Regions from separate parts of the Citrobacter sp. GW821-FHT02E08 genome, predicted to be linked through region 1. Evidence: predicted binding sites of a transcription regulator. Region 1 holds the regulator's gene; the other holds the start of a gene.
The links. Region 1 encodes ArgR, which controls arginine synthesis, uptake and breakdown. Its sites were predicted from a motif close to ANTGAATAAAAATACANT; they were not measured.
Positions count from the first base shown of each region.

Region 1 (14,923 bases):
TGTTGAACTCAACCTGCCGGCCATGGATGGTGCAGAATGGTTAGCGTTGTTCCAGAAAGGTGCGGCAGATAATGTCGGCGCCAATGCCAATTTCCCTCAGCGTATTACGCTGCGTACGCCTTCTCTGTCTCTTGGCGGGCAGCAGTGGAATAACCTGAGTATTGTCTCAGAACCCTCGTCGAATGGCGCTCAGGTTGCTGCACAGGGGCGAGAGATCAACGCCACGCTGGCGATGCGTAATAACGCGCCATGGCTGGCAAATATTAAGTACCTCTATTACAACCCAAATGTAGCGAAGAGTAGTGGAAGCGCGCCATCACCCTCACCGTTCTCGTCGAATGACAGAGTGAGTTTCCGTGGCTGGCCGGACGTACAACTGCGTTGTGAAGAGTGCTGGATGTGGGGACAAAAATACGGGCGTATCGACGGGGATGTGGGTATCAAAGGCGACACGCTGACGCTGTCTAATGGGTTGCTGGATACCGGTTTTGCCCGACTGACGGTAGACGGCGAGTGGGTGAATATCCCTGGCCGTGAACGCACATCGTTCAAAGGTAAGTTGCGCGGTAACAAGATTGACGCCGCTGTGGGATTCTTTGGTTTCTCAACGCCGATTCGTAATGCGTCGTTTAATGTGGATTACGATCTGCACTGGCGTAACCCGCCGTGGCAGCCCGAAGAATCCTCGCTTAACGGAATTTTAAAAGTGCATCTTGGCAAAGGTGAGATCACGGAGCTGAGTACCGGTCATGCCGGTCAATTGCTGCGTTTGCTGAGTTTTGATGCCCTGTTACGTAAGCTGCGTTTTGATTTCAGTGATACCTTTAACGAAGGTTTTTATTTCGATTCCATTCGCAGCACGGCATGGATTAAAGACGGTGTTCTGAATACAGACGACACGCTGGTGGATGGCCTGGAGGCCGATATCGCCATGAAGGGGTCGGTGAATCTGGTGCGCCGGGAGCTCAATCTGGAGGCGGTTGTGGCACCGGAGATCTCCGCGACAGTGGGCGTGGCGGCTGCGTTTGCGGTTAACCCGATTGTCGGCGCGGCAGTGTTTGCCGCCAGTAAAGTGCTGGGGCCGTTGTGGAGCAAAGTGTCGATTCTGCGCTACCGCATCACGGGTCCGGTAGACAAACCGCAGATTAACGAAGTCCTGCGCCAGGCGCGTAAAGAAAGCCCGCAATGATTTGACGGGGGCGAGTAATTGCCCCAATCTCAGTAAATAGAACTTCTACCGCAGTAACTAACGAGTAGCAAAACGATGAGTCTGAACCTGGTAAGTGAACAATTGCTAGCAGCGAATGGCCTGAAACATCAGGATCTGTTCGCTATTCTGGGCCAACTGGCCGAACGCCGTCTTGATTACGGCGATCTCTATTTTCAGTCGAGCTATCACGAATCCTGGGTTTTAGAAGACCGCATCATTAAAGATGGTTCTTACAACATCGATCAGGGCGTCGGTGTACGTGCGGTCAGCGGTGAAAAAACCGGATTTGCTTACGCGGATCAGATAAGCCTGCTGGCGCTTGAACAAAGTGCTCACGCGGCGCGTACCATTGTGCGGGACAGTGGGGACGGTAAAGTGAAAACGCTGGGTGCCGTGGAGCATCAGGCGCTTTATACCTCCGCTGATCCGCTGCAGAGCATGAGCCGTGAAGAGAAGCTGGACATTCTGCGTCGCGTGGACAAAGTGGCGCGTGAAGCCGACAAACGAGTGCAGGAAGTGACTGCCAGCCTGACCGGCGTTTATGAGCTTATTCTGGTTGCTGCGACCGACGGTACGCTGGCGGCAGATGTTCGCCCGCTGGTGCGCCTGTCTGTCAGCGTACAGGTTGAAGAGGACGGCAAACGCGAGCGCGGTGCCAGCGGCGGCGGCGGTCGTTTTGGCTATGAGTTTTTCTTAGGCTCGCTGGACGGCGAAGTGCGCGCGGATGCGTGGGCAAAAGAAGCGGTACGTATGGCGCTGGTGAATCTCTCTGCGGTTGCTGCGCCTGCGGGAACGCTGCCGGTGGTATTGGGCGCAGGCTGGCCGGGCGTGTTGTTGCACGAAGCGGTAGGGCACGGACTGGAAGGCGATTTCAACCGTCGTGGCACGTCAGTGTTCAGCGGCCATATGGGTGAACTGGTGGCTTCTGAGCTTTGTACCGTGGTTGACGACGGCACGATGGTTGACCGTCGTGGATCTGTCGCCATCGATGACGAAGGGACGCCAGGCCAGTACAACGTATTGATTGAAAACGGCATTCTGAAAGGGTACATGCAGGATAAACTGAATGCGCGTTTGATGGGCGTTGCGCCGACAGGGAACGGGCGTCGTGAGTCTTATGCGCACCTGCCAATGCCGCGTATGACCAACACCTACATGTTGCCAGGAAAATCCACACCGCAGGAAATTATCGAATCGGTTGAATTCGGGATCTACGCGCCTAACTTTGGCGGCGGCCAGGTGGACATCACTTCCGGTAAGTTTGTGTTCTCGACCTCAGAAGCCTATCTGATCGAAAACGGAAAAGTGACGAAGCCGGTCAAAGGCGCCACGCTGATTGGCTCAGGTATTGAAGCCATGCAGCAAATTTCGATGGTCGGCAATGACCTGAAACTGGATAACGGCGTTGGCGTCTGCGGTAAGGAAGGGCAAAGCCTGCCGGTTGGCGTGGGTCAGCCGACGCTGAAGGTGGATAACCTGACGGTGGGTGGCACTGCCTGATTATCAGAGGCCGGATATACCCGGTCTGTGAATTTGATTCTTGCTCCAGGCCCGATACGCGCAGCGCTATCGGGCCTTTATTACTTTTCCTTTCCTCTGCCGTACATCCCCTGAAACAGCTTCGCCACGTCGACAAAGTAGTCCGTCAGATAGTTGATTACAACCTGCACTTTTAAGGGCAGTTTGTCTTTTTCGGTGTACAACGCGTAGACCGGACGGGGATCCGACTGATAACGGGGCAGTAAGATCTCAAGCTCTCCCCGATTGATCTCGTTGATCACCCACATCAGCGGGACGTAGGCGATCCCGGCACCTACCGTCAGCCAGCGGCTGAGCGTCATAGGATCGTTGGTCACGAATCTTCCCTGAGGGATTAGCCGGGTGGAGATCCCTTCCGGGGCGATCAGCTCAAATTCGTTATCCGGTCGCACGCTGTATTCCAGCCAGGAGTGGTTGCTGAGATCGGCAGGTTTTTCCGGTACGCCAAATTGTGCGAGATAGCTTTTTGCGGCGCAGACCACCATCGGCATGGCTCCCAGACGGCGAGAAAACAGGCTCGAGTCCTGCAACGCGCCGACCCGAATCACAACGTCCAGACCGTCGGCAATCAGGTCAGGGGCTGGAATACCTGTCACCAGGTTCACCGTGAGCCCGGGGTATTCTTTCAGCATCCTGGCGGTCAGTCCGGCAAGGACATTTTGCGCCATGGTTGAAGAACAACCGATACGCAACGTACCGATAGGGGTGTTGTTAAACGCATAGAGCTGCTCATGCACATCCTGGACTTCATGCAACATTCGGCGGCAGCCCTGGTAGTAAATTTTACCGGCTTCGGTAAGGCCAATGCTGCGAGTACTGCGGTTCAGCAGCTTCACCTGCAGTTCATCTTCCAGTTTTGCCACGGTCTGGCTAATGGAGGAGACGCTCATTTGTAGCTGTCTGGCAGCGGCGGTAAAGGAGCCAAATTCGACCACTTTGGCAAACACCGACATCCGTTTTAATCGTTCCATTATTCACTCTGGCTTAAAAGTGATTTAGATCACATATTATAGATAACAGCATAACAGTTACGCTAATATATTATTATTCAAATAACAGCAGTGTCGCTCTCGCCTGGCTTTCCTTGCCCTTCTCTGCGGTGACATTGGCTAATAACGCTATCGCCTGCACTCTCTCTACAATCAAGGTCAACATGAGTCTGTTTCCCGTTATCGTGGTGTTTGGGCTGTCCTTCCCACCGATATTTTTCGAACTTCTTTTATCACTGGCGATTTTCTGGCTGGTGCGCCGGGTGCTGGTACCGACAGGTATCTATGATTTCGTATGGCATCCGGCTCTGTTTAATACCGCGCTCTATTGCTGCCTTTTTTATCTGATATCGCGCATGTTTGTTTGAGGCTGAAGTGAAAACACTAACAAGAAAAATCTCCCGTACGGCCATTACGCTGGTACTGGTCATCCTGGCTTTTATCGCCATTTTTCGTGCCTGGGTTTATTACACCGAGTCACCGTGGACGCGCGATGCGCGTTTCAGCGCGGATGTGGTGGCCATTGCGCCAGATGTGGCAGGACTTATCACCCATGTTAATGTTCGCGATAACCAACTGGTGAAAAAGGATCAGGTGCTGTTCACCATCGATCAGCCGCGCTATATAAAGGCGCTTGAAGAGGCCGAAGCCGATGTGGCGTATTACCAGGTGTTGTCGCAGGAAAAACGCCTGGAGGCCGGTCGCCGCAACCGTCTTGGCGTTCAGGCGATGTCTCGTGAAGAGATCGATCAGGCCAACAACGTTCTGCAAACCGTATTACACCAGCTCGCGAGAGCGCAGGCTACCCGTGACCTGGCGAAATTAGATCTCGAACGGACCGTGATTCGCGCACCGGCAGACGGTTGGATAACCAACCTGAACGTCTATACCGGTGAGTTTATTACCCGTGGTTCCACGGCAGTTGCTCTGGTGAAACAGAACTCTTTTTATGTCCTGGCGTATATGGAGGAAACCAAGCTGGAGGGCGTTCATCCGGGCTATCGTGCGGAAATTACGCCGCTGGGCAGTAATCGGGTATTAAAAGGAAGTGTGGACAGTGTGGCGGCGGGGGTCACGAATGCCAGCAGTACCCGCGATGCGAAGGGCATGGCGACGATTGATTCCAACCTCGAATGGGTGCGACTGGCGCAGCGTGTTCCGGTGCGGATCCGTCTTGATGACCAGCAGAACAATCTGTGGCCAGCAGGTACAACGGCGACGGTCGTGATTACCGGTCAGCAGGATCGTGATGAAAGTCAGGACTCCTTCTTTCGCAAATTAGCGCATCGTCTGCGCGAGTTTGGTTAATCATGATGGGGATGTTCACCATCGCCAGCCAACACGTTCGCTTTGCGATAAAGCTGGCGTGCGCGATTGTGCTGGCTCTGTTTGTTGGCTTTCACTTTCAGCTTGAAACGCCGCGCTGGGCGGTACTGACTGCGGCGCTTGTTGCAGCGGGTCCGGCGTTTGCTGCCGGAGGCGAACCGTATTCTGGCGCCATCCGCTATCGCGGTATGTTGCGCATCATCGGAACCTTTATCGGCTGTATCGCCGCGCTGGCGATCATCATCACCATGATTCGCGCACCGCTGCTGATGATTCTGGTGTGCTGTATCTGGGCGGGATTTTGCACCTGGATCTCTTCTCTGGTGCGCCTTGAAAACTCCTATGCATGGGGGCTTTCGGGGTATACCGCACTTATTATCGTCATCACCATTCAAACGGAACCGCTATTGACGCCGCAGTTCGCCCTTGAGCGCTGTAGCGAGATTGTGATTGGTATCGTCTGCGCCATCATCGCGGATCTGATTTTCTCTCCACGATCGGTGAAGCAAGAGGTTGATCTTGAACTGGATAACCTGCTCATCGCGCAATATCAACTGATGCAACTGTGTATTAAACACGGTGACAGTGAGGAAGTGGACCGGGCCTGGAGTGCGCTTGTGCGGCGTACTGCGGCACTGGATGGCATGCGCAGCAATCTGAACATGGAGTCCTCGCGCTGGGGGCGTGCTAACCGACGTCTGAAGGCGCTGAATACGCTCTCCCTGACGCTGATTACGCAATCCTGCGAAACCTACATGATTCAAAATACGCGTCCGGAGCTGATCACCGATACGTTTCGTGAGTTGTTTGAAACCCCTGTTGAAACTGCGCAGGATGTACATCGACAGCTCAAGCGCATGCGCCGCGTGATCGCCTGGACGGGTGAGCGGGAAACGCCTGTCACTCTGTACACCTGGGCTGGGGCAGCAACGCGGTATCTGTTATTGAAACGCGGCGTGGTGGGTAATACGAAAATCAGTGCGACTGAAGAAGAGATTTTACAGGGTGAGCCCGTGGTGAAGGTGGAGTCTGCCGAGCGTCACCATGCGATGGTCAACTTCTGGCGCACCACCTTGTCATGTGTGCTGGGGACGTTGTTCTGGCTGTGGACGGGATGGACGTCTGGTAGCGGTGCGATGGTGATGATTGCCGTCGTGACCTCACTGGCGATGCGATTGCCGAATCCGCGAATGGTTGCGATCGACTTTATCTACGGGACGCTGGCAGCGCTGCCGTTGGGGTTACTCTATTTTCTGGTGATCATCCCCAACACCCAACAAAGTATGTTGCTGCTCTGTCTTAGTCTGGCGGTACTGGGCTTCTTTCTGGGAATCGAAGTCCAGAAACGCCGCCTGGGTTCGATGGGGGCACTGGCGAGCACCATTAACATCATTGTGCTCGACAACCCCATGACCTTCCATTTCAGCCAGTTTCTGGACAGCGCATTGGGGCAGATTGTCGGCTGTATGCTGGCGTTTATCGTGATATTGCTGGTACGGGATAACTCCCGCGACAGGACCGGTCGCGTGTTGCTGAATCAGTTTGTTTCGGCGGCCGTCTCAGCCATGACCACCAATGTGGTACGGCGTAAGCAAAACCATCTTCCGGCGCTCTATCAGCAGCTGTTTTTGCTGATGAACAAATTCCCTGGGGATTTGCCCAAATTCCGTCTGGCGCTGACGATGATCATTGCGCATCAACGTCTTCGTGACGCGCCGGTTCCGGTGAATGACGATCTCTCTATTTTCCACCGTCAGCTTCGCCGCACCGCCGATCGCGTGATTTCCGCCAGTAGCGACGACAAGCGTCGGCGATACTTCGGACAACTCCTTGAGGAACTCGATATCTATCAGGAAAAACTGCGCATCTGGGAAGCACCACCGCAGGTCACGGAACCAGTAAAACGCCTCTCAGGCATGTTGCATAAATACCAGCATGCCCTCACGGATAACTAAACACGGAAAAGCCGACGCCAAAAGCGTCGGTTTTTTTATGGCTATACTTAACCGATGTGCAGGAATCGTCGTGGTAGGTAGTTTGGTGGGTTGCGAAAGCGCTTACCGGAGGTGGTGGCGGGCAATGAATATCTATACCTTTGATTTTGATGAGATAGAAAACCAGAGTGACTTTTACCGTGAGTTTGCGCGGATGTTTGGTATTGCCAGAGAACAGATCAGCGATCTGGATTCTCTGTGGGAGATAGTGATAGGCGAAGTATTGCCGTTGCCGCTGGAAATAGAGTTTGTTCATCTACCTGAAAAGCAGCGCCGACGTTATGGGGCGCTGATTTTGCTGTTCGATGAAGCAGAAGAAGAGCTGGAAGGACAGTTACGTTTTAACGTTCGGCTCTAAGCCTTAGGTATAAAAAAGCCCCCGACAGGCGGGGGCAAGTCGTCGGACTAGACGACGAGGGTTTATTTGTAGAGTTCTGCCGTGGCGTGCCACTGTGACCCTTCTTTCAGTTCAATCACGCGATAGCTGCTGGCGCCTGCTTTTTCTGCTTTAGCGGCGAGCTCCTGACGCATATCCATCGGAGAACTGCCAATCTGAGAAACAGAGACACTGCCCATGGATTGCAGATTTTGTGCTTCTTGCGCATTGACCTGGTGTACGGCAGCGTTTGCGCCGAAAGAGAGAACTGAAGCCAGGCCGAGTGAAGCGATAAGATATTTAGTGTTCATAGTTTACATTCCTCAATACGGTTAACTCAGCGGTTTGAAGGGCGTTCTTATGCGATATTCCCGCGAGTTATTGTTTGCATTAGCGATGACAGGCGAGCCTTATTTGTACAGTTCAGCAGTGGCGTGCCAGTGGCTACCGCTACGTGCTTCGGTGATCTGATACGCTGAGGCGCCTTGTTGTTCCGCTTTTTTGTTCAGCATTTCATGCATGTCCATCGGTGAAGAGCCGATCGCGCTGACGGAAACAGAACCGATAGCTTCGCGGTTTTGCGCCTGCTGGGCATTGATGGAATCTGCGGCAAATGCACCGAATGAGAGAACAGAGAGAATACTTAACGTTGCAACTGTAGTTTTGATTTTCATGATATTTACCTCGTCGAATTCTTTTATTGGGGTCCTTTGTTTCGTGACCCTCATCACAAAATAAAGTATACACTAGTCACGCGATTAATTAATACCCTGCTAATGGTTCAGTTAGTGATTAAGTATTAAAAAATTTATTTTTTATAATCACATGGAATTAAAAATGCTTCTGGTGGCGAGGTTTTCGATTTAAATCTAGTAAATTCATAAAGATATAAAATTTAACAAAATGTGCGATATTTGGCTTTATCATTGACCACGTGAATGTGTTTAAGCGATTAAACGCACTATTCGTTAAATCAAAAGCAGTGGAAATGCGCGTAAAGCAGGGAGAAAGGCAGGATTTTCCCCGCCGTGTGTGGCGGCGGGGAGAGGGGATTACAGCTCTTGTTCGAACAGTTCGAGAATCGCTTCGTACAGATCTTTCACTGAGAAGCCATTAGCTGGGGTTGTGAAAATGGTGTCATCGCCCGCAATTGTCCCGAGGATACCTTCCGCTTTGCCCAGTGAATCCAGCAGGCGTGCGATCAGTTGCGCAGCGCCTGGGCTGGTATGGATCACTACAACGGCGTCATTGAAATCGATATCTAATACCAGGTTCTTTAACGGGCTGGATGTCGTGGGGACACCCAACTCTGCCGGGAGGCAGTACACCATCTCCATTTTTGCGTTGCGGGTCCGCACGGCGCCGAACTTTGTCAGCATGCGTGAGACTTTGGACTGGTTGATGTTATCAAAGCCCTGATCCTGCAACGCGAGGACGATTTCACCCTGTGAGCTGAATTTTTCTTCTTTAAGCAGCGCTTTAAACGCCTTTACTAATTCTTCTTGTTTTGCCGAGCTTCGCATAAGTCACCCGTAATATGGCGGTAGAAACAACATTATTGTGCATACAGATGAATTTTTATGCAAACAGTCTGCCTTGTTCGAGGCTGAAATAATGTTATGAAAGAGCGGAATTTTATCAAATTTCGTTATCAAGAAACATGCCTGTGTCACGGCTCGCAAATAAGGTTAAAAGTAAATTAAATGTTATCAAATTGATGTTGTTTTGAGGGGGGAGTAGGGTATATTGTCCGCACTTGTGGAAAAGTTGCTCTACAGCTGCAGTGGCTTTGGATTACGTAAATTAAATGCATAAAAGCCAAATTCGCGTGACTCCGCATTCTTGACACGTGAGTATTGTAATCATTAATTTTGTGAATTAAGGTCGCCGCCGCGGAGCATTAAACACTTAGCTTATCAATATAATAAGGAGTTTAGGATGAAAGTTGCAGTCCTCGGCGCAGCTGGCGGTATCGGTCAGGCGCTAGCATTATTGTTAAAGAATCAACTGCCTTCAGGTTCAGAACTCTCCCTGTACGACATCGCTCCAGTGACTCCAGGTGTGGCCACTGACTTGAGCCATATCCCAACTGCTGTGAAGATCAAAGGTTTCTGTGGCGAAGACGCAACCCCGGCACTGGAAGGTGCGGATGTGGTTCTGATCTCTGCGGGTGTGGCGCGTAAACCGGGTATGGATCGTTCCGACCTGTTTAACGTTAACGCCGGTATCGTGAAAAACCTGGTCCAGCAGATTGCGAAAACCTGCCCGAAAGCGTGCGTGGGTATTATCACCAACCCGGTGAACACCACTGTCGCTATCGCTGCAGAAGTCCTGAAGAAAGCAGGTGTTTACGACAAGAACAAACTGTTTGGCGTGACCACGCTGGACATCATCCGCTCCAACACCTTTGTTGCGGAACTGAAAGGCAAGCTGCCGACTGAAGTTGAAGTTCCGGTGATTGGCGGACACTCTGGTGTGACAATTCTGCCACTGCTGTCGCAAATCCCTGGCGTTAGCTTCACCGAGGAAGAGGCCGCTGCCCTGACCAAACGTATCCAGAACGCGGGTACTGAAGTGGTTGAAGCAAAAGCCGGTGGCGGATCTGCAACCCTGTCTATGGGTCAGGCTGCCGCACGTTTTGGTCTGTCTCTGGTTCGCGCGCTGCAGGGCGAAAAAGGCGTTGTGGAATGTGCTTACGTTGAAGGCGACGGCCAGTATGCGCGTTTCTTCTCACAACCGCTGCTGCTGGGCAAAAATGGTGTGGAAGAGCGTCAGTCTATCGGCAAACTGAGTGCCTTTGAGCAGAATGCGATGGAAGGCATGCTGGATACGCTGAAGAAAGATATCACCCTGGGCGAAGAGTTCGTTAATAAGTAAGCGAACCGCCATCAGTGAAAAAAAACCGGAGCATTGCGACTCCGGTTTTTTTTGTCTCTGGCTTCGGGAAATACTCAGTTGGTTGCCGGATATTCCTGAATGGTAACCTGCAGCGTCAACTGCTTGTCATCCCGCATGACGACCACAGAGATCACCGAGCCTGGGCGAATTTCAGCTACCTGGTCCATCGTTTCCAGCGCGGAAACGGCAGGCTTATTGTTCACCGAAATGATCAAGTCATTGACCTGAATGCCAGCCTGAGCCGCCGGGCCATCCGGTGAGACCTCATTGACGACGATTCCCTGAATTTGGTCTATTCCACCGCCCTGGGCATGCATTGGCGCGATTTCGCGGCCGCCAATACCGATGTAGCCACGGATCACACGACCATCACGGATAAGTTTATCCATAATTTTGGTCGCCAGCTGGAACGGAATGGCGAAACCAATGCCTTCCGGCGTTTCGCCGTCATTACTTTTATCAAAGGATAAGGTGTTAATACCCATCAACTCACCCAGCGAGTTGATAAGCGCACCACCGGAGTTACCGTGGTTGATGGAGGCGTCCGTTTGTAGAAAATTCTGGCGCCCGGAAGGGTTCAGACCAATACGACCGGTCGCGCTGATGATCCCCTGGGTGATGGTTTGTCCGAGATTATACGGGTTACCGATTGCCAGAACGACGTCGCCAATATGCGGCGTACGGCGCGAGTTTATCGGAATCGTCGGGAGTCCACCGGCGGCATTAATTTTTAACACGGCCAGATCGGTCAGCGTATCGGACCCCACCAGCAGCGCCTCAAACACGCGTCCATCTTGTAGGGCGACGATGATCTGATCGGCGTCGTTAATGACATGCTTGTTGGTGATGATATAACCGCGCTGATCCATGATCACACCGGAGCCCAGCGTGCGGATCTCAAGCTGATTATGCGCCGTACTGTTCATACTGCGGTTATAGACGTTAACGACGGCTGGTGCTGCACGGCGGACCGCCGAGTTGTAACTGACAGGCGTCTCATCGGTGCTGTCGAATTGCGGAGCCGTAAGGGTATTTATTTTGCGCAGCGACGGCATAGCGGCCAACAAAATGGCGCCGACAATTAAACCAATCGCGACTGAACGTAAGAGCTTCACAAACATGATGGAGGCGTCATTAAAAAAGGGAACGTCAGCAGCATACCATGAGTTTACCGGACATCACACGTGAGGCTGATGTCCGGTTCACGACGGACTTAACGTAAGAGCAAATAAATGCTCTCATTACCGCGAACGATTTGCAGAGCAATGATGGACGGTTTCGCCTCCAGCACCTTGCGCATCTCGGCGATAGAGTTCACGCGATCGCGGTTTACACTGACGATGACGTCATCTTTATGTAAACCCGCCTGAGCCGCAGGGCTGCTTTTTTCAACATTATCAATCTTGATGCCTTTGCTGCCGTCCTTCAATTGACCGTCGCTTAACGTAGCACCTTGCAGCGCCGGGGCGATCATCTCAGCACTGGCGGATGATGATGTGTTGGAGTCCAGGGTAACGTCGACCTCCAGTGGTTTACCGTCACGCAACAGACCCAGTTTCACGGTGGTGCCAGGCTCCGTTGTTGCAATACGCGAACGTAACTCTGCAAAACTGTTGAGTGGCTTGCCGTTAAGACTGGTGATGACATCGCCGGACTTCACGCCCGCTTTTGCGGAACCCGAGTTTGGCAGCACTTCACTGACAAATGCGCCGCGCTGTACGTCAAGTTTGAACGCTTTGGCGATATCGGCAGTCATTTCCGTGCCTTTGATACCCAGCAGACCCCGCTTGATTTCACCGAACTGGATCAACTGCTGCGCCAGCGTGCGCGCCATGTTGCTCGGGATAGCAAACCCAATTCCGATACTGCCGCCGCCAGGGGCAAGGATGGCGGTGTTAATACCGATCAGCTCGCCGTTCAGGTTGAGCAGAGCCCCACCAGAGTTACCGCGGTTAATGGACGCGTCAGTCTGAATGAAGTTTTCCAGCCCTTCCAGATTCAGCCCGCTACGCCCCAGCGCAGACACAATACCGGACGTCGCCGTTTGCCCCAGCCCAAACGGATTACCTACGGCGACGGCAAAGTCCCCTACGCGCAACTTGTCGGAGTCGGCGATGGCAATTTGCGTCAGATTACTGGCTTTCTGAATTTGCAGCAGAGCGATATCACTTTGATCGTCACTGCCGATCAGTTTGGCGTCGAATTCACGCCCGTCATTTAACTGGATGCTGATCTTCTGCGCCTGACTGATAACGTGATTATTGGTCAGGACATACCCTTTCGCGGCATCAATGATGACCCCAGACCCTAAACCTTCGAAAGGTTGTGACGGTTGGTCAGGTAACTCATCGCCAAAAAATTTTTTGAACTCTTCCGGGACTTTTTGCCCCTGGGCAGCCGTTCCTTCGACTCTGACGCTAACCACGGCAGGCAGTACCTTTTCCAGCATGGGGGCGAGGCTTGGCAGCGCTGCCTGGCCAGGAATTTGTGCTGGTATTGACGCGAGGGCCTGAAACGGCGCTGAGAGCGTTAAACCGATACTTAACGCTAATGCACTCAACAACTGGGTTTGTTTTTTCATGGATCCTGCTCTCGTACCTTGAGTGAAAGGAAAGACGATTCAAAACAGTTTGATGTTATTGAATTTTCGACATGGCAACAATGAGACTGCTGACTAAATAATAGCTGGGACAGGAGAGAAGAGAGGGCGCAATGACTGCGCCCAATAAAATTATTTACGTTGTGTGGTTAACCGCGTTTGGCACCCGCACGTAGCAGGCCGGACGCCCCTTCGGAATAGTCACGTGGCATCTGAACCGGTGCCTGATCGTTACCGGCTTCAGACTCCGCCAGGCGATTACGGAACGGGTTAGTTTCCGCAGTCAGTTCCGGCAGCAGGCTGCTGGAGCTTTTTGCCATGTGTTGATACAGCTGGCGATAATCATGCGCCATGGTATCCAGCAGCTCAGCGCTGCGGGCAAAGTGGCTGACCAGCTCTTCACGATACTCTTCCAGCTCAGCTTTGTTCTTTTCCAGTTCGTACTGCAATGCCTGCTGTTGACGTAATTTACGATTACCAAAACGCACGGCTACGGCACCAATAATGATACCGACGACTAACCCAATTAGCGCATATTCCCAGGTCATGAACATCTCCCGTTGTCTTTTGTTTCCGTAGGGTGTTGGCTTTAGGCTCCATGCCTGCGCCTGATTATGCCACTATAACCGCTAATCCCGTAGAAGTGGAATCCCGACTTTATATCGCGTAGTGTAGAACGGCCTTTTTTTCGTCAACCGTGAACGACGGCACATCGATTCTCAAGGAATAACAATAACATCATGCAAAGCTTTTCCCCGACATCGCGTTACCTCCATGCCCTCAACGAGGGAAGCCATCAGCCCGACGACGTACAAAAAGAAGCGGTTAACCGGCTGGAAACCATTTACCAGGAACTAACGAGCAGCGTGTCCCCTGAGCCACAGGCCAGCGGACTGATGGCCCGTTTTGGCAAATTGTTGGGAAAACGTGAGCCAGCAGCACGTTTACCGGTGCGCGGTCTGTATATGTGGGGCGGGGTGGGACGCGGGAAAACCTGGCTGATGGATCTGTTTTATCACAGTCTGCCGGGCGAACGTAAACAGCGACTGCATTTCCACCGTTTTATGCTGCGCGTACATGAAGAACTGACCGCCCTACAGGGGAAAAGCGACCCGCTGGAGATCGTTGCCGACCGTTTTAAAGCAGAGACGGATGTGCTCTGTTTCGATGAGTTTTTTGTTTCGGATATCACCGATGCGATGTTGCTTGGTGGATTAATGAAGGCGCTGTTTGCTCGCGGTATCACGCTGGTGGCGACATCCAACATTCCGCCGGACGACTTGTACCGTAACGGTCTGCAACGTGCGCGTTTTCTCCCGGCCATAGATGCGATAAAACAGCACTGTGACATCATGAATGTGGACGCCGGGGTCGATTATCGCCTGCGTACGCTGACTCAGGCGCATTTATGGCTCGCCCCGCTCAACGATGACACGCAACGGCAGATGGATTCGCTCTGGCTGGCGCTTGCGGAGACAAAGCGTGAGCATGCGCCGACGCTGGAAGTTAACCATCGTCCGCTCGCAACGCTGGGAGTCGAAAACCAAACGCTGGCAGTCTCGTTCTCCACGCTGTGCGTGGATGCCCGTAGCCAGCATGACTACATTGCGTTGTCGCGTCTTTTTCATACGGTGCTGTTATTTGATGTTCCCGTGATGACGCCGTTGATGGAGAGTGAAGCGCGTCGCTTTATTGCGCTGGTGGATGAGTTTTATGAGCGCCACGTCAAACTGGTGGTTAGCGCCGCCGTACCTTTATATGAAATCTATCGGGGCGAGCGCCTGAAGTTCGAATTTCAGCGCTGTCTGTCGCGTTTACAGGAGATGCAGAGCGAGGAGTACCTCAAGCGGGAACACCTGGCCGGTTAAACCTGTCGCAAATCACATAAAGGGGTCGACCTTTGACCCCGACTTCTCTATAATCTTGCGACCCCACGTTACAAGAGAGTTTTTTTCCCGAAACTTTCTCTGCGCCGGCATAGGCTATTCGAAG
Region 1 covers NZ_JBWKVL010000001.1:31,299-46,221, forward strand. Annotated here, with positions in the region: gene yhdP (AsmA2 domain-containing protein YhdP) at 1-1,189, shown strand, start outside; gene tldD (metalloprotease TldD) at 1,265-2,710, shown strand; gene aaeR (HTH-type transcriptional activator AaeR) at 2,791-3,720, opposite strand; gene aaeX (p-hydroxybenzoic acid efflux pump operon protein AaeX) at 3,903-4,106, shown strand; gene aaeA (p-hydroxybenzoic acid efflux pump subunit AaeA) at 4,114-5,046, shown strand; gene aaeB (p-hydroxybenzoic acid efflux pump subunit AaeB) at 5,052-7,019, shown strand; gene AC07UY_RS00170 (barstar family protein) at 7,144-7,416, shown strand; gene yhcN-B (DUF1471 family stress response protein YhcN-B) at 7,479-7,745, opposite strand; gene yhcN (peroxide/acid stress response protein YhcN) at 7,845-8,108, opposite strand; gene argR (transcriptional regulator ArgR) at 8,487-8,957, opposite strand; gene mdh (malate dehydrogenase) at 9,373-10,311, shown strand; gene degS (outer membrane-stress sensor serine endopeptidase DegS) at 10,386-11,453, opposite strand; gene degQ (serine endoprotease DegQ) at 11,546-12,913, opposite strand; gene zapG (Z-ring associated protein ZapG) at 13,081-13,479, opposite strand; gene zapE (cell division protein ZapE) at 13,672-14,799, shown strand.

Region 2 (14,923 bases), on a different contig from region 1:
ACCACAGTCACAGGAGCAAGCACGGCACTGAGAGGTTGTTGAAAACGGTTTGCAGTAACGACCATGGTGTCCGGGTTAACATCCTGCGCCCACCCGGAAAATGCTGTGACGGAGAGCGCCGTCAACAGCGAGGTTTTTTTTATCATTGTAAAGCATCCACAATATAAGAAGGATGCCGCAGGCCCCATCGATAGTACGCGATGATGAAAACCAGATGCGACGTTAGCCGGCAGGTCTTCGGGCTTGGAAGATTATCCATGTACAAGATAAAAAGAGATGAAGACTTCCCACCTGACGGCAGTGTCTGCTTACGCATCCATCTCATCATTCCTTACCGCTGCGCGTCAGCCCCAGATTTACACTGGGTTCCCTTTTAACTCACAGGACCGGAGCACGGATGCTACATTCTGCTATAACCTATTGTCCAGGCTAGATATCACAAATCCGTAATCATCAATGACTGGACATCTGATGAGCAATCCCTACAATCCCCGCGTACTTTTATTATTCAGGATGCATCATGACCCCCGAACACCTTCCGACAGAACAGTATGACGCGCAGCTTGCCGAGAAAGTCGTCCGTTTGCAGAGTATGATGGCGCCGTTTTCTGATCTAATGCCGGAAGTGTTTCGCTCGCCGGTCAGTCACTACCGTATGCGTGCCGAATTTCGTTTATGGCACGATGGTGATGACCTTTACCACATCATGTTTGATCAGCAGACCAAAAACCGCATTCGCGTCGATAGCTTCCCGGCCGCCAGCGAGCTGATCAACCAACTGATGACCGCCATGATTGAAGGCGTTCGTGACAATCACACCCTACGCCACAAGCTGTTCCAGATTGATTACCTCACGACGATGAGCAATCAGGCGGTGGTAACGCTGCTGTACCATAAAAAACTGGATGATGCCTGGCGTAAAGAAGCCGAAGCCTTACGGGATGCGTTACGCGCAAAAAATCTGAATGTGCATCTGATTGGTCGGGCGACGAAAACCAAAATTGAGCTGGACCAGGATTTCATTGACGAACGTCTACCGGTTGCCGGGAAAGAGATGATCTACCGCCAGGTTGAGAACAGCTTTACCCAACCCAACGCAGCAATGAACATTCACATGCTGGAATGGGCGCTGGATGCCACCAAAGGTTCGACCGGCGACCTGCTTGAGCTGTACTGCGGTAACGGTAACTTTTCGTTAGCGCTAGCGCGAAATTTTGATCGCGTACTGGCAACGGAAATCGCCAAACCGTCAGTGGCGGCAGCACAGTACAATATTGCTGCGAATCACATTGATAACGTGCAAATTATTCGTATGGCTGCGGAAGAGTTTACCCAGGCGATGAACGGCGTGCGCGAATTTAACCGTCTGCAGGGCATTGACCTGAAGAGTTATCAGTGCGAAACCATTTTTGTCGATCCGCCACGCAGCGGTCTGGACAGTGAAACCGAAAGAATGGTGCAGGCGTATCCGCGTATCCTCTACATCTCCTGTAACCCGGAGACGCTCTGCAAGAACCTGGAAACATTAAGCCAGACGCACAATGTGTCACGCCTGGCGTTGTTCGATCAGTTCCCGTATACGCACCATATGGAGTGCGGGGTCTTGCTGACAGCGAAGTAAAACGTGTTGCCGTTGTAGGCCTGATAAGCGTAGCGCCATCAGGCCTACTGCATTACTCTGCCAATTCCTGCTTACGATTGCGAACCTTAAAGCCAATCCAGAACACCAGAGCCACCGACAGTACCGCCGGGAAGAAGTTGGAGCCGATATCCGGATATTCCGCACGCACTACGGTACTGTAAAGCAGCACACCCAGAATAAAGCAGGCGGCAGCAAGACCTGGCAGCCCCACGGGCATCGTGCGATTTTGATAGCGTTGATGCAGGCAATACACCGCCAGTATCAGCGCAATTAACGGGAAGACAGAAAATGGCACAATGGAGCTAAACAGCGCCGCAAATGTACCATTGATTGACAAGCCAGCGACCAGCGCCAGCAATAACGTACCTTTATCTTGACCTGACTGTTTCATTGCTCATCCTTCACGTTACTCGGAGTGATGTGACATTTTCTCTTGTTCACGGCGATACCAGTAATATGCCCCTTTCGCAATCATGCGCAGTTGCAATACCAGTCGCTCTTCTAATTGCCGACGCTGTTCTGCGCCGACATCCAATGCCTCCGCGCCCGCACTGAAGACAATCGTCACCATGGCTTCGGCCTGAGCTTCAGTGAACGCACGCGGCATATGGTTTTCGAGTTCAAGATAGTCCGCAAGTTCCGCGATGAAATGTTGAATTTCACGCGCAACGGCCGCACGAAATGCGGCAGAGGTACCCGAACGTTCACGCAATAATAAACGGAAGGCGTTTGGATTGTTGCCGATGAACTCCATAAATGTGGAGACCGAGGTGCGGATCACACTCCCGCCTTTGGCAATACGCTGACGCGCCTGGCGCATCAGCTGGCGTAGCATTAAACCGCTTTCATCGACCATCGTCAGACCAAGCTCATCCACATCACGGAAATGGCGGTAAAACGAGGTTGGCGCAATGCCCGCTTCCCGCGCAACTTCACGCAGGCTCAGACTGGCGAAACTTCGCTCAGCACTCAGTTGACTGAATGCGGCTTCTACCAGCGAACGCCGGGTTTTTTCTTTTTGTTGCGCTCTAACGCCCATCACGATGTCTGAATCCTTCCGTATGCCTTGTCTGGCACTATACCAGAGATTAAAAGTAACGGGTTTACGCCGGATTGTGAATGATTGTTTACGCGCAGTTTGTGCTTCGACTTCGCAAAAAAGCACAACGATAATTGGGTTATCCCGGCAATAATGTTACTATCCTGTTGCTTTTATGTATAAGAACAGGTAAGCCTTACCATGCCACATTCCTACGATTACGATGCAATAGTAATAGGTTCAGGCCCCGGCGGCGAAGGCGCTGCAATGGGTCTGGTTAAGCTTGGAGCGCGCGTCGCCGTCATTGAGCGCTATCATAACGTTGGCGGCGGTTGTACCCACTGGGGCACCATCCCGTCAAAAGCGCTCCGTCACGCCGTCAGCCGTATCATCGAATTCAATCAGAACCCTCTTTACAGCGACCATTCCCGACTGCTTCGTTCTTCCTTTGCCGATATTCTCAACCATGCCGATAACGTAATAAATCAGCAAACTCGCATGCGGCAGGGTTTTTATGAGCGTAATCACTGCGAAATTTTGCAAGGTAACGCCCATTTTGTTGACGAACACACGCTTGCACTGGAATGCCGTGACGGTACGGTAGAAACGTTGACGGCCGAGAAATTTGTCATCGCTTGCGGTTCTCGTCCGTATCACCCTGGCGATGTCGATTTCTCGCACCCCCGAGTGTATGACAGCGATTCCATTCTCAGCCTGCAACATGAACCGCGCCACGTGCTGATCTATGGCGCGGGGGTCATTGGCTGTGAATACGCCTCAATATTCCGGGGAATGGATGTCAAAGTCGACCTGATCAATACCCGCGATCGTCTGCTGGCATTCCTCGATCAGGAAATGTCCGACTCCCTCTCTTACCACTTCTGGAACAGCGGCGTCGTCATTCGCCACAATGAAGAGTACGAGAAAATCGAAGGGTGTGACGATGGCGTGATCATGCACCTGAAATCCGGCAAAAAACTAAAAGCGGATTGCCTGCTGTACGCCAACGGTCGCACCGGTAACACGGACTCGCTGGCGCTGGAAAATATTGGTCTGGAAACGGACAGCCGCGGTCAGTTGAAAGTCAACAGCATGTACCAAACGGCTTTACCGCACGTGTATGCCGTGGGCGATGTGATAGGTTACCCGAGTCTTGCCTCTGCAGCTTACGATCAGGGACGTATCGCAGCACACGCGCTGGTCAAAGGTGAAGCCACCGCCCATCTTATCGAAGATATCCCCACCGGGATTTACACCATTCCGGAAATCAGCTCTGTCGGTAAAACCGAACAGCAGCTGACAGCGATGAAAGTGCCATATGAAGTAGGACGTGCCCAGTTTAAACATCTGGCGCGGGCGCAAATCGTTGGGATGAATGTCGGAACGCTGAAAATCCTGTTCCATCGTGAAACCAAAGAAATTCTGGGAATCCATTGCTTTGGCGAGCGTGCGGCAGAAATTATTCACATTGGCCAGGCGATCATGGAACAAAAAGGTGGTGGTAACACGATCGAGTACTTCGTTAACACCACCTTTAACTACCCGACCATGGCGGAAGCCTACCGGGTAGCGGCGTTAAATGGTTTAAACCGCCTGTTTTAACGCGTTGTCAAAATGGCCATCCATCGAACCACGGATGGCCTCCGCCAACTGCTCATAACGGCTGCGCAGCGGTGATCCTGGACGATAAACCAACCCAACCGTACGACGCGGTTCAGGCTTAATACAAGGCAGATAAACCACGCCATCACGCTTACGTTCCCGCGGAACCGCCAGCGCAGGCAACAGGGTAATCCCGCTTCCTGCCGCTACCATATTGCGTAATGTTTCCAGACTGGTCGCCCGGAAATGGGTATCTTCATCCGCACCGGCTTCAAAACAGAAGCCCATCGCCTGGTCGCGCAGACAGTGGCCATCTTCCAGCATCAGCAGCTTTTCACCCGCCAGATCGGACATCGGCACGCGATCGCGGTTCGCCCACGGGTGATCTTCATAGATCGCCAGCATCATCGGTTCATCAAACAGCGGGACTTCGATAAACGCCTCGCTCTCCTTCACCAACGCCAGAATAACGCAGTCGAGTTTGCCGCTATCCAGTTGCGCTAACAACTGATGCGTCTGCGCCTCATGCAAATACATTTCTAACTTCGGGAAGGTCTGATGCAGCATGGGAATAATATGCGGCAGCAAATAAGGGCCAACCGTTGGGATCAAACCAATATGTAGCGGCCCAGACATTGTCTCGCCTTGCTGGCTTGCCATTTCCTTGAGCACTTTGACCTCACGCAGTACGGTACGCGCCTGATCCACCAGCAGCAAACCTGCCTGAGTGAACAGAACTTTACGACTCGTACGCTCCAGTAGCATCACGCCCAGCTCATCTTCCAGCTTGCGGATCTGCCCGCTCAGCGTCGGTTGGCTAACGTGACAGGAATCCGCCGCCCGCCGGAAGTGACGATGTTCGGCTAATGCCACCAGGTATTCAAGATCACGAATATTCATTATTCATCCTCCGTCGCCACGATAGTTCATGGCGATAGGTAGCATAGCAACGAACGATTATCCCTATCAAGCTTTCTGACTAATAATACATCACAGAAACGGAGCGGTACCTCTTTAACCCCTTGAAGCCACTGCCCGTTCAGAGAGTTTCTCTCATACTCGACATAACGAAAGCCAACGTGAACTTTTGCGGACCCCGTGGTCCGCTTTTTTTTTGCATAAACATTACCACTGCCGTCAATTACGACCTGCTGTAAGCAGGAAAGCCCCCGATAAAGGGGGCCTGAGAAGCATTAAATAGCGATCTTCACTCAATGCGATCCTTCACAATGAAGAAATAGCAAACCGCCCCGGTAAACGTAACGCAGGCCGCGATCACCAGTGCAAGATTAAAGGAATGGGTCGTATCCACCACCCACCCCGTAACGACGGGAGCAAAAGAGGCAAAAATGAAGCTACCAAAATTTTGAATCGCAGCCACCGAGGCCACTTTTGTTTCAGACACCATAACCTGAACCAGTCCCCAGGCCGACGTGCCAGCAAAATGTACGCAGAATAGCGCCATTGAAATAAAGGCGACAGCCTGCGCAGGCGTAGAAGATTGAACAACCAGCAGAGTCCCCAGCGCTGACATTATCAGACCTACAACAATTGCCGTTTTACGCGTTTTCGTAAGGTCATATCCATGTTTAGCTAATCGGTCTACGGCAATCCCGTTTACCCACATTCCCACCGCAGCAGCAAGAAAAGGGATGGCTGCCACCCAGCCCGTCTTCGCTAAACTAAATCCTTGCTCTGCCTGTAAATACCCCGGCAACCAGGCAATATAGAGCCAGCCTGTATAGTTGACGCCTGAGAATCCAAGAATCATCCCCCAGGTGGTACGGTGCCTGAAAAGCGCCAGCCATTCTCTAAAATGCAGTTTAGGTCGAGGCTTAGCAGGTACAGACAGCCAGGCCCGCTCAACATCCATCAAAACGAACTGCGCACGATTGCGATACCAGGCATACCAGCAGAGGCCAACCAAAATCCCCGCGACACCAATAATGACGAACATGGTTCTCCACCCCCATGCAATTTGCATAAGAACCAGTGCAGGAGGTGCAATAGCCTGGCCGATAACCGTGGAGGAGTTAAAAATTCCTAGCGCAGTCCCTCGCTCTTTTTGCGCATACCAGTCCGTAATGGATTTCACACCCGCAGGCATAAAAGGGGCTTCACCGATGCCAAGACCAATACGCATGATGATAAAATGGCTAAATGAGTTAACCATGCCGGTTAATACTTGCATTAACGACCAGAAAATTAAGCCAGCACCCAATACAATTCTTGGACCAAAGCGATCGAGCAAAATGCCCGAGGGAAGCTGTGAAAACCCATAAGAAAGTGAAAATGCAGAAAGTAGCACACCAAATTCTGTAGCCGATAATCCCAACTCACCACGAATAGCTTCACCTGCTACGCTCAGAGAAGAGCGATCTAAGAAATTAACTATTCCAGCCATGAATAATAAAACTAATGTTACCGTCTGGATATTGTTAATTCGTTTTGGTTTATTTTTAATTGCATCAACTGATACTTCAACATCCATTTTTAGTTCCTCCGGGCGGATTAATAAATGCAATTACTATTTTGAATATGATTTACACACTGAACCAATAACAATAGTGAGGATGAGGAGGTTGTTATTCGTTGTGTTTTAAAGAATTACCCATTCCATAGCGTACCGTCTTCCAGACGTGCTACCGGTAAACATGTGGGCTTATGCGGGGGTTTTGCTGCTCTCTTTTCGCCAAATGAGAGACCTGGCCCAACGCCTCCATCATCAGTCGTCATATTGAGCGTGATAAAATTACGCCCCGGACAAGTCATAAAAACTTCAGCGCCTACAATTTTCATTGTTTATTTCCTGAAATGTAAATAAGCACTTAAAATGCTATGCTTTTAACCTACTACCATACAAGATTAAAAAATTGAAAACAGAAGACTGATCACATAAAAAATGACCTATCCGATAATAGAAATAATAGTAAGTGAATCTCTAACCCTATTCTAAGTAATCATTAAAATAACACGTTACAGGTTTTCGTTATTACCAACAAGCCATCACCAATAGACACCACTTAATACTGCCGCAACAATAAAATTCATAACTCCCTTTATTAAAACACTTTAAGTTTGATAATTCATACGGCAATAAAAGAGATGAAAAACCATTAGCAGATGAAGTAATAAAGAAAGGGTGATGACATGCCAAATAATGATTTAATTATCTAATCTGATGGTGGATGGTTAAGATTGAGGAGTATCGTGAATGGCAGAGATTTCAGATATGACAGAAAACTCACACTCTCCCGTATTCCGGAGAGTGTGAGTAGAAATCGTTAACTCAGGCGCGCTTTCGCGTAGTCGATCGCCTGAGCAACCTGCTGCGGCGAAACGCCTCCTTTTGCCGCCCGTTTATCCAGACAGGATTGCAGCGACAGGATCGGATAGACATCATCGCCAATCACCGCACTGAACTTCTGCAAATCATTCAGCGACAACGCTTCCAGCGGCTTACCCTGACGAATCGCTTCGACCACCGTTTCGCCCACAATATGATGCGCTTCACGGAACGGTACGCCTTTGGCGACCAGATAATCCGCCAGTTCCGTCGCGTTGGCATAACCCTGCTGCGCTGCTTCCTGGCAGCGAGGACGCTTCACCTGAATGCCATCCAGCACCAGCGCCGCCATATGCAGACAATCCAGCCAGGTGTCGAGCGCGTCGAACAGCCCCTCTTTGTCTTCCTGCATATCTTTGTTATACGCCAGTGGCAGACCTTTCAGCGTCATCATCATGCCGGTCAGTGCGCCCTGCACACGGCCACATTTGCCGCGGATCAGTTCCAGCGCATCCGGGTTTTTCTTCTGCGGCATCAGAGAAGAGCCGGAAGTCACGCGATCGGAAAGCTCAACAAAGCCCGCTTCGCCGGTATTAAAGAAAATCAGATCTTCTGCGAAGCGTGACAGGTGGACCATCCCGATAGATGCGTCGGACAGCAGTTCAAGGACATGGTCACGATCGGAAACGCTGTCCAGGCTATTACGGGTTGCCGATGCAAAGCCCAGCCAACCGGCCAGCTGTTCACGGTCAATCTCATAAGCAGTACCCGCCAGCGCGCCGCAACCTAATGGGCTGACGTCCAGACGCTTAAGCGCATCCTGCAAGCGGCTCTCATCGCGGGCCAGCATTTCAACGTAAGCCAGGCACCAGTGGGCAAACGTGACTGGCTGCGCGCGTTGAAGATGGGTATAACCCGGCATCACCGCGTCCTGGTTATTTTGCGCGGTTTCCACCAGCGCACTTTGCAGTTGACGGGTAGCGTTCAGCAGCTCCGCGACGGTATCTTTGCACCACAGCTTCAGATCGGTCGCGACCTGATCGTTGCGGCTACGTCCGGTATGCAGCTTTTTGCCTAACTGGCCGACCTTGTCGATAAGCTTACCTTCGACCCAGCTATGAATATCTTCGGCATCGCTTTGCAGGATCTGCTGCGGGTCAAGACGTACCTCTTCCAGCAAATTGTTCAGTGCTTCTTCAAGCTGCAACTGCTCGTCTGCGGTCAACACGCCAACGGTTACCAGCGCTTTGGACCAGGCCACAGAGCCGACGATATCCTGCTCCGCCAGGCGATAGTCGAAGCGCAAAGAGTCGTTGAACTGTTTGAACCGTTGATCCGCTGCCTGTGTAAAACGCCCACCCCAAAGTGCCATAACAAATTTCCTTAATAATCAAATTTTTGCCCGGTGGCACTGCGCTTACCGGGCCTACAAGCCCACGTAGGCCGGATAAGCGAAGCGCCATCCGGCACAGAATCTTACGCCAGAATACGCGTACCGATAGGCGTACCATTAAACAGCGCCGGGAGTTGTTCCGCATGACGCCAGGAGGCGATATCCACCGGACGGCCCAGCGTACGCGCCGCATCCAGAGCCGCATTTACCTTCACAATCATGCCATCAGTAATGATGCCCTGTTCAATCAGTTGTTCCGCTTTGTCGGCGGTCATCTCGGCAATACGCTGGCCTTTCCCGTCGAGAATTCCGCTCACATCGGAGAGCAGAATGAGATCCGCACCGAGCGTTGCCGCCAGCGCTGTCGCCGCCTGATCGGCGTTGACGTTCATCAACTCGCCTTCTTCGGTCACACCGATTGAGCTAACCACCGGCAGAAAACCACTTTCCAGCAGGGTGTTAATCAGCACAGGCGAACCCGGCTGCGCCAGTCCAACATGGCCTAACGCTTCGTCGAGCTGAGTCACTTTTACGCTGTCACCGTCGCCAAGATAAAGACCCACAGAGGCAATATGATGTTTCTTCGCCCACGCCAGCAGGGTTTTGTTTGCCGTCCCCGCCAGCGCACCGGTAATGATGTCGATCTGGTCGGCAGGCGTCACACGCAGGCCGTTTTTCTTTTTCACCGGCAGGTTGAGCCCTTTCATCAGCTCATCCACCACACAGCCGCCGCCATGCACAATGACCAGCGGACGCTGATGCGACTCACGATAGTTCACCAGCGCGGTAAACAGACGCTCCAGCGCCTCTTCGCTATCAAGTAATACGCCGCCCAGCTTGATAATCAATGGATTCATCATTGCACCCTTAAATAAGAGACTGCGTTTCGGCAAAGCCAAAACGAATGTTAGCGCACTGCATGGCCTGCGCCGCTGCGCCTTTCAATAAGTTGTCTTCGGTTGCCACAACAATCAGGTGCTCGCCCTGTACTGCGAATCCGATATCGCAGAACGGTAACCCAACCACGTTTTTCAGCGCCGGAACGCCTTTGTCATACAGACGTACCAGCGGTTTATCGCCATACGCCTGCTGCAATACCTTCCCTACCTGAGCCTGCGTGACACCCGGTTTCAGGCGGCAGGTAATGGTTTCCAGAATGCCCCGTGGGAAGTTACCCAGATGCGGCGTGAAGATCACGTCTGCCCCCAGATGCGTTGCGATTTCCGGCTGATGGCGGTGAGTAAACACGCCGTACGGTTGCAGGCTCACTTCGCAGAAGCTATTCGAGATTGCAGCCTTGCGCCCGGCTCCGCTCACGCCACTGGTGGCGTTGATCACCGGCCACTGGGAGAGTTCCAGCAGATCGGCATCAATCAGTGGTTTCAGCGAAAGCTGCGCTGCCGTGGGATAACACCCCGGTACGGCAATCAGGTTTGCCTCTTTCAGTTTATCGGCGTTCCACTCAGCCAGACCGTACACCGCCTGCTCCAGCAGTTCAGGGTGCTGATGCGTAAAACCATAATATGTCTCGTAGAAGGCGCCATCATTAACGCGGAACGCACCGGAGAGGTCGAACACCACACAGCCTGCCGCCAGAAATTGCGGCGCGAGATCGTGGCTCACCTCATGGGCAGTGGCGAGGAACACCACATCCACCCCTGCGCTAAACTCGCTAATATCAGACATCGGCTGCAACGCCAAATCGACAATGCCCTTTAACTGCGGATGTAAATCAGAGATTAATTTTCCTGCATCATTGCTTTGCGCTGAGACGGTCAAAGCGGTTATGGTCATATCAGGATGGCGATTTACATAGGTCACAAGCTCTGCGCCAGCGTAACCACTGGCACCCACAATCAGCGTATTCAACATCGGGGCTGTTCACCTTCTTACGTCTATGTGATCGGGAAGACGGGAATCTTCCTCACCGGGTTAAGGTTTTTCACCTCACCTTACACTTGGTGGGTTTTATTACGCTTAACGTTATTGTATTTTTATTCACAAATACTGCATGAATATTGATACTATCATGACCTAAGGTGTGTCAACAATGAAAAACGATTTACCGCCATTTATCGAGATTTACCGCGCTCTGATTGCCACACCATCGATTAGCGCAACCGAAGAAGCACTGGATCAAAGCAATGCGTCTTTAATCACTCTGCTGGCTGAATGGTTTAAGGATTTGGGCTTTCAGGTTGACGTTCAGCCCGTCCCCGGAACCCGTCATAAATTCAATATGCTCGCAAGTATTGGACAAGGTGCGGGTGGTCTGTTGCTGGCCGGGCATACCGACACAGTACCGTTTGATGATGGACGCTGGACGCGCGACCCTTTCACGCTGACCGAACACGACAATAAGCTCTACGGTCTGGGCACGGCTGACATGAAAGGTTTCTTCGCGTTTATTCTCGATGCCCTGCGCGACGTGGATGTGACAAAGCTGAAGAAACCGCTCTACATTCTGGCGACCGCCGATGAAGAAACCAGCATGGCGGGCGCGCGCTATTTTGCGGAGACCTCCTCTCTGCGCCCGGACTGCGCGATTATTGGCGAACCGACATCGCTGCAACCGATACGCGCCCACAAAGGCCATATTTCAAACGCGATACGTATTCTGGGTCAGTCGGGACACTCCAGCGATCCGGCGCGTGGCGTTAATGCGATTGAACTGATGCATGACGCTATTGGCCACATCATGCAACTGCGCGACGACCTGAAAGAACGTTATCACTACGAAGCGTTTACCGTCCCGTACCCGACGTTAAATCTGGGTCATATTCATGGCGGTGATGCGGCGAACCGCATTTGCGCCTGTTGCGAACTGCATATGGATATCCGCCCGCTGCCAGGCATGACGCTGAATGATCTTAACGGCCTGCTCAATGATGCTCTGGCGCCAGTGAGCGAACGCTGGCCGGGTCGCCTGACGGTGTCAGAATTGCACCCGCCCATCCCAGGCTATGAGTGTCCGCCCAACCATCAACTGGTTGAAGTGGTCGAAAAGCTGCTGGGGACGAAAACAGACGTGGTGAACTACTGCACCGAAGCGCCGTTTATCCAGACGCTATGCCCAACGCTGGTGCTTGGACCGGGTTCCATTAACCAGGCCCATCAGCCGGATGAATATCTGGAAACACGCTTCATTAAGCCAACTCGTGAATTAATCACTCAAGTGATACATCACTTCTGCTGGCACTAACGATCCCTCGCCTCGCCCATCCGAAGGGAATACGCGAGGCGATATTTTTACATTTTCATAAGCAATACTTATCTGATTCTTGCTGAATTAAATAACGTAAATTGCCGCCATTTATTCGTTTGCTGAACCGATTTCGCAGCAATTGACGTCACGTCTTTTACGTGGCTTTATAAAAGACGACAAAGAACAATGTCCGAAAGATTCCATATTGCAGCAAGGCCGCGCACCAGCACATCTCAGGGAACTGACATAAGCCAGTGACCCCGATGGGCGAGCGCAGCCAACACCGCTGCGGCGTGAAAGATACAGGGCAATCAAATTAAAGATGGGGTGTCTGGGGTCATATGAACGAACAATATTCCGCGTTGCGTAGTAATGTCAGTATGCTCGGCAAAGTGCTGGGAGAAACCATCAAAGATGCGTTGGGAGAGAGCATTCTTGATCGCGTAGAAACAATCCGTAAGCTGTCGAAATCTTCTCGCGCTGGCAATGAAGCCGACCGCCAGGAATTGCTCACTACGTTACAGAATCTGTCTAACGACGAGCTTTTGCCGGTTGCCCGTGCGTTCAGTCAATTTCTGAATCTGGCCAATACCGCTGAGCAATACCACAGTATTTCGCCGCATGGCGAAGCTGCCAGCAACCCGGAAGTGATCGCCCGCACCCTGCGTAAACTAAAAAACCAACCCGATCTCGACGATGCCACCATCAGAAAGGCCGTGGAGTCCTTGTCCCTGGAACTGGTGCTCACCGCCCACCCGACAGAGATCACTCGCCGCACGCTGATCCATAAAATGGGTGAAGTTAACACCTGCCTGAAGCAGCTTGATAACAAAGACATCGTCGATTACGAACGTCATCAACTGATGCGCCGTTTGCGTCAGTTGATCGCCCAGTCCTGGCATACCGATGAGATCCGCAAGCTACGCCCAAGCCCGGTGGATGAAGCCAAATGGGGCTTTGCCGTTGTAGAAAACAGTCTGTGGCAGGGGGTACCTAACTACCTGCGTGAGCTGAACGAACAGCTCGAAGAGAATCTGGGTTACACGCTGCCCGTTGATTTCGTTCCCGTCCGTTTTACCTCCTGGATGGGCGGTGACCGTGACGGCAACCCGAACGTAACGGCAGATATTACCCGCCATGTGATGCTGCTAAGCCGCTGGAAAGCCACCGACCTCTTCCTGAAAGACATTCAATTTTTAATTTCCGAACTGTCCATGGTCGATGCCACGCCGGAACTGTTAGCGATGGTCGGCGAAGAAGGTGCATCGGAGCCTTACCGCTATCTGATGAAAAACCTGCGCGCGCGCCTGATGGCAACTCAGGCCTGGCTGGAAGCACGTCTGAAAGGTGAGAAGCTGCCGAAACCGGCAGGTCTACTGACCCAAAACGAACAGCTATGGGAGCCTCTGTACGCCTGTTATCAGTCACTTCAGGCATGTGGCATGGGCATCATCGCCAACGGCGAACTGCTCGACACCCTTCGCCGCGTAAAATGCTTTGGCGTACCGCTGGTCCGCATTGATATCCGTCAGGAGAGCACCCGTCATACTGAAGCGCTGGGCGAACTGACCCGTTACCTCGGTCTTGGCGATTATGAAAACTGGTCAGAAGCCGACAAGCAGGCCTTCCTGATCCGCGAACTGAATTCCAAACGTCCGCTGCTGCCACGTAACTGGGAACCCAGCAATGAAACCCGCGAAGTGCTTGATACCTGTCAGGTCATCGCCGAAGCGCCTCTCGGTTCTATTGCCGCTTACGTCATATCGATGGCAAAAACACCGTCTGACGTACTGGCCGTTCATCTGCTGTTGAAAGAAGCCGGTATTGGCTTTGCCATGCCTGTCGCGCCACTGTTCGAAACGCTGGATGACCTGAACAATGCCGATAGCGTGATGACGCAGCTGTTGAATATCGACTGGTATCGCGGGCTTATCCAGGGCAAGCAGATGGTCATGATCGGCTACTCTGACTCCGCGAAAGATGCCGGTGTGATGGCCGCATCCTGGGCGCAGTATCAGGCGCAGGACGCTCTGATCAAAACCTGTGAAAAAGCAGGCATTGAACTGACACTGTTCCACGGGCGCGGTGGCTCCATTGGTCGCGGCGGTGCCCCGGCTCATGCCGCACTCCTCTCCCAACCGCCAGGCAGTCTGAAAGGCGGACTGCGCGTCACCGAACAAGGCGAGATGATCCGCTTCAAATACGGTCTGCCGGAAGTGACCATTAGCAGCCTGTCGTTGTACACCAGCGCGATTCTGGAGGCTAACCTGTTGCCGCCGCCAGAGCCGAAAGAAGACTGGCGTCATATTATGGATGAGCTGTCTGTCATCTCTTGCGATATGTATCGCGGCTACGTACGTGAAAACAAAGACTTTGTGCCGTATTTCCGCTCGGCAACGCCAGAACAGGAACTGGCTAAGTTGCCGCTTGGCTCGCGTCCGGCAAAACGTCGACCCACCGGGGGCGTTGAATCACTGCGCGCCATCCCGTGGATCTTTGCCTGGACGCAAAACCGCCTGATGCTCCCGGCCTGGTTAGGTGCTGGTACCGCACTGCAAAAAGTGGTCGAAGATGGCAAGCAGAGCGAACTGGAAACCATGTGTCGTGACTGGCCGTTCTTCTCCACACGTCTTGCGATGCTGGAAATGGTGTTCTCAAAAGCGGACCTGTGGCTGGCAGAATACTACGACCAGCGTCTGGTCAAAAAAGAGCTGTGGCCGCTGGGTGCAGAGTTGCGCCATCTGCAGGAGGAAGAC
Region 2 covers NZ_JBWKVL010000015.1:110,468-125,390, reverse strand. Annotated here, with positions in the region: gene btuB (TonB-dependent vitamin B12 receptor BtuB) at 1-146, opposite strand, end outside; cobalamin riboswitch at 212-406, opposite strand; gene trmA (tRNA (uridine(54)-C5)-methyltransferase TrmA) at 521-1,621, shown strand; gene AC07UY_RS17925 (YijD family membrane protein) at 1,674-2,033, opposite strand; gene fabR (HTH-type transcriptional repressor FabR) at 2,049-2,684, opposite strand; gene sthA (Si-specific NAD(P)(+) transhydrogenase) at 2,883-4,283, shown strand; gene oxyR (DNA-binding transcriptional regulator OxyR) at 4,266-5,183, opposite strand; gene AC07UY_RS17905 (MFS transporter) at 5,491-6,774, opposite strand; partial or broken gene AC07UY_RS17900 (starvation-sensing protein rspA) at 6,987-7,082, opposite strand; gene argH (argininosuccinate lyase) at 7,568-8,941, opposite strand; gene argB (acetylglutamate kinase) at 9,046-9,822, opposite strand; gene argC (N-acetyl-gamma-glutamyl-phosphate reductase) at 9,830-10,834, opposite strand; gene argE (acetylornithine deacetylase) at 11,013-12,164, shown strand; gene ppc (phosphoenolpyruvate carboxylase) at 12,509-14,923, shown strand, end outside.
Region 2: a site for ArgR is predicted at 10,948-10,965, ahead of argC (N-acetyl-gamma-glutamyl-phosphate reductase). Genes of this name have one in related genera too.